Regions from separate parts of the Streptomyces sp. NPDC058198 genome, predicted to be linked through region 2. Evidence: predicted binding sites of a transcription regulator. Region 2 holds the regulator's gene; the other holds the start of a gene.

Region 1 (7,457 bases), on a different contig from region 2:
TCCGAGGCGGTGCGCGAGGTCGAGCAACTGCGGCAGCTGGAGCACCCGTCCGCCGGACCCCGGCAGCGGAACGTGCAGGGGCTCGGTCCAGCGAGTGGGGATCGCGTCCAGCCCGTAGTACGCACCCGCGAGGCCGCCGGTGACCGCGGCGACGGTGTCCGTGTCACCGCCGAGATCGATCGCGGCGCGTATCGCGTCCTCGTAACTGGCCGTGGTCCGCAGGGCCCAGACAGCGGAGCCCAGGCATGGCCAGACGGCTCCGTTGAACTCGGTGGCCTGATCGGGGTGCCAGTCGGCGGCGAGGACCGTGGCGTACCGCGGGCGGTGGTCCGGGTGGACGAGGTCCACGATCCCGGGCAGAGCGGCAAGAGGCTCGACATCGTCCAGCGTGACTCGGACGAGCTCATGGAAGACGGCCGTGCCTTCCCAGGCGGCGCGATCTCCGTGGGTCAAGGCAGCGACGCGCCGGGCGGCGTCCATGGTGGCCTGCTGTCCGCCGCGTGCGAAGTAGACCGCGGAGGTGGCTGCCCGCATCAAGGAGCCGTTGCCCGCAGCGCGCCGGTTGACCTGGAAGTGAATGGCGGCCGCCAGGTCCCAGGGCATGCCGTTGGTGAGGACATCCTCGGTCTGCAGGCCGATGTCCTTGGGCTCGGATGCCGCCCATCGCTGGAAGCGGCCAAAGATGTCGGGCAGATCCAGTCCGCCTCGTTCCAGCAGTGACTCCGCCACCAGGACGGCCATCTGCGTGTCGTCCGTGGCCTCGCCGGGATCCCAGCCGCCGCCTCCGCACATCTCGCCGTGGGCACCGGGCGCCGAGAACCGTGCGGAGAATGCTCCCGCCGGGCCGAACTCGAAGGGGCCTCCCAGCGCGTCACCCACCGCCGAGCCGATGACCGCGCCGGCGGTCCGCTGTGTCCGTTCCACATCGTCAGGTTATCGGCGCGCGGTCCGGGGCCGGCTTCCTTCGGGCCGGGCCCGGAAAACACCCGAGGGCGGCACCCCTGGGATAGGGGTGCCGCCCTCGTTCAGGACGGTTGATCAACCGGTGGCCGGAGCCGGGGTCGATCAGAAGTCCATGTCACCGCCCGGCATGCCGCCCGGAGCGCCGGCGGCGCCGGCCTTCTCCGGCTTGTCGGCGATAACGGCCTCGGTGGTGAGGAACAGCGCCGCGATAGAGGCCGCGTTCTGCAGAGCAGAGCGGGTCACCTTCGCGGGGTCGATGATGCCCTCGGCGATCATGTCGACGTACTCGCCGGTCGCGGCGTTGAGGCCGTGGCCGATCGGCAGGTTGCGGACCTTCTCGACGATGACGCCACCCTCGAGACCACCGTTGACGGCGATCTGCTTGAGCGGGGCCTCCAGCGCGAGCTTGACGATGTTCGCACCCGTCGCCTCGTCGCCTTCGAGCTCGAGCTTCTCGAACACCGAGGAAGCCTGGAGCAGAGCCACGCCACCACCGGCGACGATGCCCTCCTCGACGGCGGCCTTGGCGTTGCGCACCGCGTCCTCGATGCGGTGCTTGCGCTCCTTGAGCTCGACCTCGGTCGCGGCGCCGGCCTTGATGACGGCCACGCCGCCGGCCAGCTTCGCGAGGCGCTCCTGGAGCTTCTCGCGGTCGTAGTCCGAGTCGCTGTTCTCGATCTCGGCACGGATCTGGTTGACCCGACCGGCGACCTGCTCGCTGTCACCGGCACCGTCGACGATGGTGGTCTCGTCCTTGGTGATGACGACCTTGCGGGCGCGGCCCAGCAGGTCCAGGCCGGCGTTCTCGAGCTTGAGGCCGACCTCCTCGGAGATGACCGTGCCACCGGTGAGGATGGCGATGTCGTTGAGCATGGCCTTGCGGCGGTCACCGAAGCCCGGGGCCTTGACGGCGACGGACTTGAAGGTGCCACGGATCTTGTTGACGACCAGGGTCGACAGGGCCTCGCCCTCGACGTCCTCCGCGATGATCAGCAGCGGCTTACCCGACTGCATGACCTTCTCCAGCAGCGGAAGGAGGTCCTTCACGTTGCCGATCTTGGAGTTGACGATCAGGATGTACGGGTCGTCGAGGGACGACTCCATACGCTCCATGTCGGTGGCGAAGTACGCCGAGATGTAGCCCTTGTCGAAGCGCATACCCTCGGTGAGCTCGAGCTCCAGACCGAAGGTCTGAGACTCCTCGACGGTGATGACGCCTTCCTTGCCGACCTTGTCCATGGCCTCGGCGATGAGCTCGCCGATCTGGGTGTCAGCGGCGGAGATGGAGGCGGTCGAAGCGATCTGCTCCTTGGTCTCCACGTCCTTGGCCTGCTCCAGCAGGGCACCGGAGACGGCCTCGACGGCCTTCTCGATACCGCGCTTGAGGGCCATCGGGTTGGCGCCGGCCGCCACATTGCGCAGGCCCTCGCGGACGAGCGCCTGGGCGAGAACGGTCGCGGTGGTCGTACCGTCGCCGGCGACGTCGTCCGTCTTCTTGGCGACTTCCTTGACCAGCTCGGCGCCGATCTTCTCGTACGGGTCCTCGAGCTCGATCTCCTTGGCGATGGAAACACCATCGTTGGTGATCGTGGGGGCGCCCCACTTCTTCTCGAGGACGACGTTGCGACCCTTGGGGCCAAGGGTGACCTTGACGGCGTCGGCGAGCTGGTTCATCCCGCGCTCGAGACCGCGCCGAGCCTCCTCGTTGAACGCGATGATCTTGGCCATGTGAAGTGGTCCTCCCGGACTGGGGTGGATTGCTCCGGACCGTGCTGGCGCCCGCGACGGACGGCCTGAGAGCCGTGCGGTTCCTTGCCCCACCGGCTCTTCGGGCCTCACCGACCCGGTCCTTAAGTTGTCACTCTCACTTGCAGAGTGCTAACGCCAATGATTAGCACTCGACCCCTGCGAGTGCAAGCTTGTCTTGCCGACTCGCCACCTGTTCGCACCTCTGCCGCCCCCGGGTCGCACACGGGTCGCCCCCGGATCCCGCCCCGGATCCCGCCCTCCCGGGAACGCACGAAGGGCCCGTATCCCATCTCTGGGACACGGACCCTTCGGCGTGAGTGCGTCGCTGGCCGATCGCGCCGGAATCAGACGGCGAGCTTGACCATGTCCGCCTGCGGACCCTTCTGGCCCTGCGAGATCTCGAACTCCACTCGCTGACCTTCTTCAAGGGTGCGGTAACCGTCCATCTGGATCGCGCTGTAGTGGACGAAAACATCCGCACCACCGTCGACCGCGATGAAGCCGTACCCCTTCTCCGCGTTGAACCACTTGACGGTGCCCTGAGCCATGCCTAACTCCCCTATTACTGGCCCTTGCGCGGGGCCACTTTTCGCGCCGGAACGCGTCGACCGCGGCTGAATGTATCTGCCCAACTGCCCTCTGCAACAGGTCAATCGGACGAGAATTCTGGGCATGGCTGAACACGCATAGCGATGAATTCCCCACGTTCCGGGGCAAGTCGGGCCGGGCAAAGCGCATCTACTGCGCAAAGGGCACCAAGACTTTGACCCCATGTTGTCGCGTTCTCATAGGCGTTGAGCCTGCGCGGGGGAGGGGGCGTTCCCATACTGTATCGCGCTCAACCATACAGAACGGCCCCCTCCGCTTCTCTTGCGGAGGGGGCCGGACCGATCACTGAGCGTCGAAATCAGCCTCCGGCGACGGCGGGGATGATCGAGACGCCGACCCCCTCGGGGGTGGCGGTCTCCAGGCCCTGCTCGAAGCGGACGTCGTCGTCGTTCACGTACACGTTCACGAAGCGGCGCAGCTTGCCCTGGTCGTCCAGGACGCGCGCGGCGATCCCCGGGTGGCTCTGCTCCAGGGACTGGATCACCTCGGAGAGGGTCGTGCCCTCCGCCGGGACCTCGGCCTTGCCACCGGTGTACGTACGGAGAATGGTGGGGATGCGGACGTTGACGCTCATGGTGGGGTGCCTTCCTTCAGTGGTGGGCGGAGCTCAGCGGGCCAGGCCGGCGGCGCGGAACGCGTCGAGGCTCGGACGGATCGTCGCGGTCGGCCCGGTGGTCGGCGCCACGGCGTCCAGCGTCTTCAGGCCGTCACCCGTGTTCAGGACGACGGTGGTCAGGGTCGGGTCGAGGACTCCGGCCTCGATGAGCTTCTTCGTCACGCCGACGGTCACCCCGCCCGCGGTCTCCGCGAAGATGCCCTCGGTGCGCGCCAGCAGCTTGATCGCGTCGACGATCTGCTCGTCGTTGACGTCCTCGACCGCGCCGCCGGTGCGGCGGGCGATGTCCAGGACGTACGGGCCGTCGGCCGGGTTGCCGATCGCCAGGGACTTGGCGATGGTGTTGGGCTTCTGCGGCCGTACGACGTCCTGGCCGGCCTTGAAGGCGGTGGACACCGGCGAGCAGCCCTCGGCCTGGGCGCCGAAGATCTTGTACGGCTTGTCCTCGACCAGGCCCAGCTTGATCAGCTCCTGAAGTCCCTTGTCGATCTTCGTGAGCTGGGAGCCCGAGGCGATCGGGATCACGATCTGGTCGGGCAGCCGCCAGCCGAGCTGCTCGCAGATCTCGTACGCGAGCGTCTTGGATCCCTCGCCGTAGTACGGGCGGAGGTTGACGTTGACGAAGCCCCAGCCCTCGCCCAGCGGGTCGCCGATGAGCTCCGAGCAGAAGCGGTTGACGTCGTCGTAGTTGCCTTCGATGCCGACGAGTTCACCGCCGTAGATGGCGGCCATGACGACCTTGCCCTGCTCCAGGTCGTGCGGGATGAACACGCACGAGCGGAAGCCCGCGCGGGCGGCCGCGGCGCCGACGGCGCCCGCGAGGTTGCCGGTGGAGGAGCAGGAGAGCGTGGTGAAACCGAAGGCGCGGGCGGCCTCGACGGCGATGGCGACGACACGGTCCTTGAAGGAGTGCGTCGGGTTGCCGGAGTCGTCCTTGATGTGGAGGGAGCCGGTGACGCCCAGTTCACGGGCGAGATTGTCGGCCTTGACGAGCTTGGTGAAGCCGGGGTTGATGTTGGGCTTCGTGGCCACGTCGGCGGGGACGGGCAGCAGCGGGGCGTAGCGCCAGATGTTGTCCGGGCCCTCCGCGATGCGCTTCTTCAGCTCTTCGGGGGTGCCGCTCGGCAGGTCGTACGCGACTTCGAGCGGCCCGAAACAGCTGGCACAGGCGAAGATGGGGCCGAGGTCGAAACGCTCTCCGCATTCGCGGCACGAAAGTGCGGCGGCGGGTCCGAGATCGATCGATCCGGGGGCGGCTTCGGTGGGGTGGACGGTCTGCACAGCCATGGAGGCGAGGCCCTTTCTCCTCATCTTCCTCGCGACGTACTTCGCCGCAAGACGGAATTGGCACCTTCCCCACCGTGACCTCGATTGGTCGGCAGGAGGGTTGCCGGGACTTCAACGGGCCGTTCCCTCTGTCCCTCTGGATGAGCGCTATGGCGCCGGATGCGGGATCCGGTGCGTTTGTTCACCTGACGACCCCCGGCATGCGGCGGTCATCGGTGTTGTTCAAGACTGTAACCGAAGGAGCGGATGGTTGAGATAGTCGTCCGCACCGCGAGATGGATCACGTTCATGCATCACGTACAGGGAGTACCGACCGTGCTGGAAGAGGTGGAACGCTGGCTGACCAGGCGTTCCTGGTCCGCAGCCGACCGTCCGCTCGACCGGCTCCTGGTGGCGAAGGCCATGCGTGGCACCACGGTGAGCGTGGTGCTGCCGGCGCTCGACGAGGAGGAGACGGTCGGCGAGATCGTCTCCGTGATCCGGCGTGAGCTGATGGAGAAGGTGCGGCTCGTCGATGAACTGGTGGTGATCGACTCCGGTTCCACCGACCGTACGGCGGAGGTCGCGGCGGCGGCGGGCGCGCGGGTGGTGTGCCGGGACGCGATACTGCCGCGGCTGCCCGCGCTGCCCGGCAAGGGCGAGGTGCTGTGGCGGTCGCTGCTGGTGACGAGCGGCGACATCGTGTGCTTCGTGGACGCCGATCTGCGGGAGTTCTCGGCGGATTTCGTGTCGGGGATCGTGGGGCCGCTGCTCACGGATCAGGACGTGCAGTTCGTGAAGGCGATGTACGACCGGCCGCTGAGCGAGCGGGCCGGGGGTGCCGCGGCGGGTCAGGGCGGGCGGGTGACGGAACTGGTGGCGCGGCCGCTGCTGAATCTGCACTGGCCGCGGCTGGCGGGCTTCGTCCAGCCGCTGGGCGGGGAATACGCGGTGCGGCGCTCGCTGCTGGAGCGGCTGCCGTTCCCCGTCGGGTACGGCGTGGAGCTGGCGCTGCTCGTGGACGCGCTGCACACGGTGGGTCTGGACGCGCTGGCCCAGGTCGACGTGGGGGTACGGATCCACCGCCACCAGGACGACCGGGCGCTGGGGCGGATGGCCGCGGCGATCTACCGTACGGCTCAGCTGCGGCTGTCCCGGGGGCATTTGGTGCGGCCGGAGCTGACGCAGTTCGAGCGGGGCGAGGACGGTTTCGTACCGCGCACGCATGCCGTGGACACGGAGGAGCGGCCGCCGGTGCGGGAGATCGCGGAGTACACGGCGGGGCGCGCGGCGTAGCGGTTCGGCCGCGGGGGTGGTCGCGGCGGCCGCGGGGGTGGATACCCCTGGGGCGTGACCCCCACGGGCGTGCCCCCGCGCCCCGCGCCCCGGGCGCTCGTGGCCGGAGTCACCCGCACGGAGACTCGCCCGTACGTTTGAGCGTTTACGGGACGGGCTAGGTTTCGGCACATGGTCTCCGAGCAAGCCGCCCAGGTACTCGTCGCGTCCAATCGCGGCCCCGTCTCGTACACGCTGCGCGACGACGGCGCGCTGGAAGCGCGCAGGGGCGGCGGCGGGCTGGTGTCGGGCCTGTCGGCCATCGGGCCCGAGACAGACGCCGTGTGGGTGTGCGCGGCGCTCGGCGACGGCGACCGGGAGGCCGTACGGCGTACGGACGGCCGGCTGGACACGGCCGACACGGGCGGACAGCGCGTCCGCATGCTGGGCATCGCGCCCGAGGTGTACGAGGCCGCGTACAACGGCGTCGCCAACTCGACGCTGTGGTTCGTCCACCACCTGCTCTACCAGACCCCGCTGGAACCGGCCTTCGGCCCGGAGTTCCGCGCGCAGTGGGCGTCCTACGAGACGTACAACCGCGCCTTCGCGGAGGCGCTGGCCGACGAGGCGGGCGAGGGCGCGGCCGTCCTGGTGCAGGACTACCACCTGGCGCTGGTGCCCGGGATGCTGCGCGCGCTGCGCCCCGACCTGAAGATCGGGCACTTCTCGCACACGCCGTGGGCGCCGGTCGACTACTTCCGGCTGCTGCCCGACGACATCGCGCGCCAGCTGCTGCGGGGGATCCTCGGCGCGGACCGCGCGGCGTTCCTGACCCGCCGGTGGGCGGACGCGTTCACGGCCTGCTGTACGGAACTGCTGGGCGGGACCGGCAACACCCGCATCGGCGTCCACGGCCTCGGCGCGGACGCGGACTTCCTGCGCGAGCGCGCGCACCGCCCGGATGTGGACGAGCGCCTCG
Region 2 (7,457 bases):
ACGCACCCTCGGCACGCTGCTGATCGGCCGGCCGGGCCAGAGCGAGATCCCCGACGAAGTGACCGCCCTCATCGAGGACTTCGCGCGCCGCATCGCCCTCGCGATCGGCGCCGCCCGCCGCTACACCCGGCAGGTCACCATCAGCCAGGTCCTCCAGCGCGGACTGCTGCCCAGCCAGGTCGCGCGGATCCCGGGCGTCGCCAGCGCCGTGGTGTACGAGCCGAGCGACGAGGGTCTCGCGGGCGGCGACTTCTACGACATCTTCCCGTGCCCGCCCGGCGACCGCTGGTGCTTCATGCTCGGCGACGTCCAGGGCAGCGGCCCCGAGGCCGCCGTCGTCACCGGCCTCGCCCGCCCCTGGCTGCGGCTGCTCGCCCGCGAGAACTACCGCGTCGGGGCGGTCCTCGACCGGCTCAACCGGCTGCTCCTCGACGACGCGACCGAGGCGGCAGAATCGGCGTCCCTGATGGCCGCGGCGGCCGCCGCCGGTGCCGGGCTGCCCGACGCCGCCCAGGCGCTGCCCGAGGGCGGCCAGGCCCGCTTCCTGTCGCTGCTGTACGGGGAGCTGAAGCCGCTGCCGGGCCCCTCCGGCGGCGTACGGTGCACCCTCGCCAGCGCCGGCCACCCGCTGCCGCTGCTGCTGAGACCCGACGGGACGGTACGGGCCGCCGCCGAGCCGCAGCTGCTGCTCGGGGTCGTGGAGAACGTCGCGTACGAGAGCAGCACCTTCGACCTGGAGCCCGGCGACACCCTGCTCTGCGTCACCGACGGCGTCACGGAACGGCGCTCGGGCCGGCAGCTCCTCGACGACGGCGACGGGCTCGCGCGGACCCTGGCGGCGTGCGCGGGGCTGACGGCGCAGGGCGTGGCGCAGCGGATACGCCGGGCCGTGCACGAGTTCGCCGACACCCCGCCCGGGGACGATCTCGCCCTGCTGGTGTTCCAGGCCGAATGACGGCCGGGACGGGTTACCCGCGGCGTACGGGACAATGGGGGCATGCCTTCCGCACTGCCCGACGGTGACCCCATGCCCGAGACCGGGACGCTGCCCCGGCACGCCCTCGACGGCGCGGCGGACCGGCCCCTCGGCTTCTACCTGCACGTTCCGTACTGCGCGACCCGCTGCGGCTACTGCGACTTCAATACGTACACGGCGACCGAGCTGCGCGGCTCGGGAGGCGTGCTGGCCTCCCGCGACAACTACGCGCAGACGCTGGCGGACGAGGTCCGGCTGGCCAGAAAGGTGCTGGGCGACGACCCCAGGCCGGTCCGTACCGTATTCGTCGGCGGCGGCACACCGACGCTGCTGGCCGCCGGGGATCTTGTCCGGATGCTGGGCGCGATCCGCGACGAGTTCGGCCTCGCGGACGACGCCGAGATCACCACGGAGGCGAATCCGGAATCGGTGGATCCGGCGTATCTGGCCACCCTGCGCGAGGGCGGCTTCAACCGGATCTCCTTCGGGATGCAGAGCGCGAAGCAGCATGTGCTGAAGGTCCTCGACCGTACGCACACCCCCGGCAGGCCCGAGGCGTGTGTCGCGGAGGCCCGCGCGGCCGGCTTCGACCATGTGAACCTCGACCTGATCTACGGCACGCCGGGGGAGAGCGACGACGACTGGCGCGCATCCCTCGCGGCGGCGGTGGGGGCGGGGCCCGACCATGTGTCGGCGTACGCGCTGATCGTGGAGGAGGGCACGCAGCTCGCCCGGCGCATCCGGCGCGGCGAGGTCCCCATGACGGACGACGACGAGCACGCGGACCGCTATCTGATCGCGGACTCCGTGCTCGCCGACGCGGGCTTCTCCTGGTACGAGGTCTCCAACTGGGCCACCTCGGAGGCGGCCCGCTGTCTGCACAACGAGCTGTACTGGCGCGGCGCCGACTGGTGGGGCGCGGGCCCCGGCGCCCACAGCCACATCGGCGGCGTCCGCTGGTGGAACGTCAAACACCCCGGCGCGTACGCGGCGGCGCTGGCGGAGGGGCGCTCGCCTGGCGCGGGCCGGGAGATCCTCTCGGCGGAGGACCGCCGGGTGGAACGCATCCTGCTGGAGCTGCGCCTGTCCGACGGCTGCGAGCTGTCGCTGCTGGCCCCGGCGGGCCTCGCGGCTGCGCACCGCGCGGTGGGGGACGGCCTGCTGGACCCGGGCCCGTTCGCGAGGGGCCGGGCGGTCCTGACGCTCCGGGGCCGCCTGCTGGCGGACGCGGTGGTGAGGGACCTGGTGGACTGACGGTTGCCCACCTCCTAAAGAGGCCGCGGGTCCGTGACGAAGTCGATCAGGTGCTCCACCGAGCCCAGCAGCGGCGGCTCCAGGTCCTTGTACGTGCGGACCCGCGACAGGATGTGCTGCCACGCCGCTCCCGTGTTCTCCGGCCAGCCCAGCGCGCGGCACACCCCCGTCTTCCAGTCCTCGCCCCTCGGCACCGACGGCCACGCCGGGATCCCCACCGACGAGGGCTTCACCGCCTCCCAGACGTCGATGTACGGGTGGCCCACCACCAGGACGTCCGCGCCCGTCACCTCCGCCGCGATCCGGGACTCCTTCGAGCCGGGCACCAGATGGTCGACCAGCACGCCGAGGCGGGCGTCCGGCGCGGGGCCGAACTCGGCGACGACTGCGGGCAGATCGTCGATGCCGCCCAGATACTCCACGACCACGCCCTCGACGCGCAGATCGTCGCCCCACACCTTCTCGACCAGTTCCGCGTCGTGCCGGCCCTCGACATAGATACGCCCGGCCCTGGCGACCCGCGCGCGGGCTCCGGGCACGGCGACCGATCCCGAGGCCGTACGGGACGGCCGGGCCGGGCCCGCCGCCGACGGGCGGACCAGGGTCACCACGCGGCCCTCCAGCAGAAAACCGCGCGGCACCAGCGGGAACACCCGGTGCTTGCCGAAGCGGTCCTCCAGGGTGACCGTCGGACCCTCGGCCGTCTTCTCGCAGCGGATGACCGCGCCGCAGAAGCCCGTCGACACCTCCTCGACCACCAGGTCCGGCTCGGCGGGGACCTCCGGCGCGGGCGAGGACTTCTTCCACGGAGGCGTCAGATCAGGGCTGTAGCGGCGCATTCGCACGACGATAAACGGACGGGGCCGACACGGCTAGGACACGCCGAATCGGGCCGCCAACGCGTCGCGCTGCGCCCGTACGAACGCCGCGTCCACCACCGCCCCGTGCCCGGGTACGTACACCGCGTCCGCACCGCCCAGCGTGAGCAGCCGGTCCAGCGCCGCCGGCCAGCGGGCGGGGATCGCGTCGGGGCCGGCCTGGGGCTCGCCCGACTCCTCCACCAGGTCGCCGCAGAACAGGACGGGAGGAGAGGCCGGGACGAGGAGGGCCAGGTCGTGGGCCGAGTGGCCGGGGCCGGCGTTCGCCAGCGTGACCTGACGGCCGCCCAGGTCGAGGGTGAGCGAGCCGGAGACGGCGTGCCCCGGCCGTACCAGCAGATCCACCGCCTCGGTGGCCTCCGCCTCGCTCACGCCGTGGTGCACGGCGCTCTCGTACAGGCCCGCCCCGCCGGCCAGCAGGTCCGCCAGACCCACCGCGCCGTACACCTCGGCCTCCGGGAACGCCGCCGTCCCCAGCACATGGTCGAAGTGCGCGTGGCTCAGTGCGATGTGTGTCACGCGCCTGTCCTCGCCGAGAAGGGCGGCCACCTGCGCCCGGATGGCCTCGCCCTCGCGGACCGTCGACCCCGTGTCGTACAGCAGGGCCGCGGCGGCGCCGGCCACCAGCCCGACCGTCGCGTCCCACCCCGGCAGCCGTCGCCGCCCCACCCCCGGGGCCAGCCGCTCCCACCCGCACTCTTCCCAACGGACGTCCATACGAGGACGCTATCCGCAAGAACCAGCGTGATCACGTGGTCGGCCACCCTTGCTAGGGGCCTACCCCACGGCCGTACACTGGCCGGGGGGATTGCTGGCACTCCCACGGAGCGAGTGCCAAGCCGGATCCGACGGACGACAGCTGGAGGTGTGCGCCATGCTCAGCGAACGCAGACTCGAGGTGCTGCGCGCCATCGTCCAGGACTATGTCGGCACCGAGGAGCCCGTCGGCTCCAAGGCGCTGACCGAGCGGCACAAGCTCGGCGTGTCCCCGGCCACCGTCCGCAACGACATGGCGGTGCTGGAGGACGAGGGCTTCATCGCCCAGCCGCACACCAGCGCGGGGCGTATCCCGACCGACAAGGGTTACCGGCTCTTCGTCGACCGGCTGGCCGGGGTCAAGCCCATGACCTCGCCGGAGCGCCGCGCCATCCAGAGCTTCCTGGACAAGGCCGTCGACCTCGACGACGTCGTGGGCCGTACGGTACGGCTGCTGGCGCAGCTGACCAGGCAGGTTGCCGTCGTCCAGTACCCCTCACTGACCCGCTCGACGGTGCGCCACGTGGAGCTGCTGTCGCTCGCTCCCGCCCGGCTGATGCTCGTGCTGATCACGGACACCGGACGGGTCGAGCAGCGCATGATCGACTGCGGCACGCCCTTCGGTGAGACCTCGCTGGCGGATCTGCGGGCCCGGCTCAACAGCCGGATCGTCGGACGCCGCTTCTCGGATGTCCCGCAGCTGGTGCAGGACCTTCCCGAGTCGTTCGAGGAGGGGGACCGCGGGACCGTGTCCACGGTGCTCGCGACCCTGCTCGAAACGCTGGTCGAGGAGACCGAGGAGCGGCTGATGATCGGCGGCACCGCCAATCTCACCCGCTTCGGGCATGATTTCCCGCTCACCATCCGGCCGGTGCTGGAGGCGCTGGAGGAGCATGTGGTGCTTCTCAAGCTGCTGGGTGAGGCGGAACACCCGGGCATGACCGTACGTATCGGGCACGAGAACGCCCATGAGGGCCTCAACTCCACGTCCGTCGTCGCGGTCGGCTACGGTTCGGGCGACGAGGCAGTAGCCAAACTCGGCGTGGTCGGACCGACCCGCATGGACTACCCCGGAACGATGGGAGCGGTACGCGCAGTGGCACGTTACGTCGGACAGATCCTGGCGGAGTCGTAAGTGGCCACGGACTACTACGCCGTACTCGGCGTGCGCCGCGACGCATCGCAGGACGAGATCAAGAAGGCATTCCGGCGGCTCGCACGCGAGCTGCACCCGGATGTCAATCCCGATCCCAAGACGCAAGAGCGCTTCAAGGAGATCAACGCCGCGTACGAGGTGTTGTCGGACCCGCAGAAGAAGCAGGTCTACGACCTCGGCGGAGACCCGCTCTCGGCGAGCGGCGGCGGGGGCGCGGGCGGCTTCGGAGCCGGTGGCTTCGGCAACTTCTCCGACATCATGGACGCCTTCTTCGGAACGGCGTCCCAGCGCGGTCCGCGCTCGCGGACGCGACGCGGCCAGGACGCCATGATCCGGCTGGAGATCGACCTCAACGAGGCGGCCTTCGGCACGACCAAGGACATCCAGGTCGACACGGCCGTGGTCTGTACGACCTGTTCGGGCGAGGGGGCGGCGCCGGGCACCTCGGCGCAGACCTGCGACATGTGCCGCGGCCGCGGCGAGGTCTCGCAGGTCACCCGGTCCTTCCTGGGCCAGGTCATGACCTCGCGGCCGTGCCCGCAGTGCCAGGGCTTCGGTACGGTCGTGCCGACGCCGTGCCCCGAGTGCGCGGGCGACGGGCGTATCCGGTCCCGCCGTACGCTCACGGTCAAGATCCCCGCCGGTGTCGACAACGGCACCCGCATCCAGCTCGCGGGCGAGGGAGAGGTCGGTCCCGGCGGTGGTCCCGCCGGCGATCTCTACGTGGAGATCCACGAGCTGCCGCACGCGGTGTTCCAGCGGCGCGGCGACGATCTGCACTGCACGGTCACCATCCCCATGACGGCGGCGTCGCTGGGCACGAAGTGCCCGCTGGAGACGCTGGACGGGGTGGAGGACATCGACGTCCGTCCCGGCACGCAGTCGGGCCAGTCGATCCCGCTGCACGGACGCGGCATCACGCATCTGCGCGGCGGCGGCCGGGGCGACCTGATCGTGCACGTCGAGGTGATGACCCCGTCGAAGCTGGACCCGGAGCAGGAGCGGTTGCTGCGGGAGCTGGCGAAGCTGCGCGGCGAGGAACGGCCCACGGGCCAGTTCCAGCCGGGGCAGCAAGGATTGTTCTCGCGGTTGAAGGACGCGTTCAACGGACGGTAGGCGTGTGGGGGCCGGGGGTCCGGGGGTTGGCCCCCGGGTAGGCGCGGTCAGCCGGGGCAGCAGGGCCTGTTCTCGCGGTTGAAGGATGCGTTCAACGGGCGGTAGGCGTGTGGGGGCCGGGGGTCCGGGGGTTGGCCCCCGGCCCGCGACCCCGCCCGCCCCGCGTTCCCGTGACCCCCGCCGAGCGTGGCTCGGATTCGTCGCTGTGCGGGGGACGTGGCACGATGCCTGCATGTCCTCCGCACTGACCGATCTCTGCCGGTATCCGATCGTGCAGGCCCCCATGGCGGGCGGCGCGTCCTGCCCGCAGCTGGCGGCGGCCGTTTCCGAGGCGGGTGGTCTCGGGTTCCTCGCCGCCGGGTACAAAACAGCGGACGGCATGTACGAAGAGGTCAAACAGCTGCGCGGGCTCACCAACCAGCCCTTCGGCATCAATCTCTTCATGCCGCAGATACACCACGCCGACCACGCGGTCATCGAGGTCTACCGCAACCAGCTCGCCGGTGAGGCGACCTGGTACGAGACCCCGCTCGGCGACCCCGAGGCCGGCCGGGACGACGGCTACGAGGCCAAGCTGGCCATACTGCTCGACGACCCGGTGCCGCTCGTCTCGTTCACCTTCGGCTGCCCGACCCGTACGACCCTCGACGCGTTCGCCCGCGCGGGCACCTACACCGTGGTCACGGTGACCACCCCCGAGGAGGCCCAGACCGCGCAGTGGTCCGGCGCCGACGCCGTCTGTGTCCAGGGCATCGAGGCCGGCGGCCACCAGGGCACGCACCGCGACGATCCGGCCACCGACGGCGCGGGCATCGGACTGCTCTCGCTCGTGCCGCAGGTCAGGGAGGCCGTGCAGCTGCCGATCATCGCCGCCGGAGGGCTGATGCGCGGCGGCCAGATCGCGGCGGTGCTCGCGGCGGGCGCGGACGCGGCGCAGCTCGGCACGGCGTTCCTGGTGTGCCCGGAGTCCGGGGCGAACGTGCTGCACAAGCAGGCCATGACCAACCCGCTGTTCGTCAGGACCGAGCTGACCCGGGCCTTCTCGGGCCGCCCGGCCCGTGGCCTCGTCAACCGCTTCATGCGCGAGCACGGCCCGTACGCGCCGCCCGCCTACCCCGAGGTCCACCACCTCACCTCCGGGCTGCGCAAGGCCGCGGCGCGGGTGGGCGACGCCCAGGGCATGGCGCTCTGGGCGGGACAGGGCCACCGGATGGCCCGCGAGCTGCCCGCGGGACAGCTGGTCGAGGTCCTCGCCGCCGAGCTCGAAGCGACCCGGGCGTCGCTGACGCCGGAGAGCGACTCGTGACCGCTCCTGTCTTCG

What was found. The regulator HrcA, encoded in region 2, represses chaperone genes, less so after heat shock. The targets are predictions, from matches to a motif close to TTNGCACTCNGNNNNNCNGAGTGCNAA.
Region 1: a site for HrcA is predicted at 2,819-2,845, ahead of groL (chaperonin GroEL). Genes of this name have one in related genera too.

Annotation. Positions count from the first base shown of each region.
Region 1 is NZ_JBHVVP010000004.1:455,562-463,018, forward strand. It holds gene ACFVWW_RS18160 (ADP-ribosylglycohydrolase family protein) at 1-924, opposite strand, end outside; gene groL (chaperonin GroEL) at 1,066-2,691, opposite strand; gene ACFVWW_RS18170 (cold-shock protein) at 3,057-3,260, opposite strand; gene ACFVWW_RS18175 (MoaD/ThiS family protein) at 3,620-3,895, opposite strand; gene thrC (threonine synthase) at 3,929-5,224, opposite strand; SAM riboswitch class I at 5,242-5,371, opposite strand; gene ACFVWW_RS18185 (glucosyl-3-phosphoglycerate synthase) at 5,540-6,499, shown strand; gene ACFVWW_RS18190 (trehalose-6-phosphate synthase) at 6,671-7,457, shown strand, end outside.
Region 2 is NZ_JBHVVP010000005.1:14,377-21,833, reverse strand. It holds gene ACFVWW_RS19080 (SpoIIE family protein phosphatase) at 1-955, shown strand, start outside; gene hemW (radical SAM family heme chaperone HemW) at 998-2,230, shown strand; gene ACFVWW_RS19070 (DUF3097 domain-containing protein) at 2,245-3,069, opposite strand; gene ACFVWW_RS19065 (MBL fold metallo-hydrolase) at 3,103-3,825, opposite strand; gene hrcA (heat-inducible transcriptional repressor HrcA) at 3,983-4,999, shown strand; gene dnaJ (molecular chaperone DnaJ) at 5,000-6,136, shown strand; gene ACFVWW_RS19050 (nitronate monooxygenase) at 6,369-7,442, shown strand; gene ACFVWW_RS19045 (16S rRNA (uracil(1498)-N(3))-methyltransferase) at 7,439-7,457, shown strand, end outside.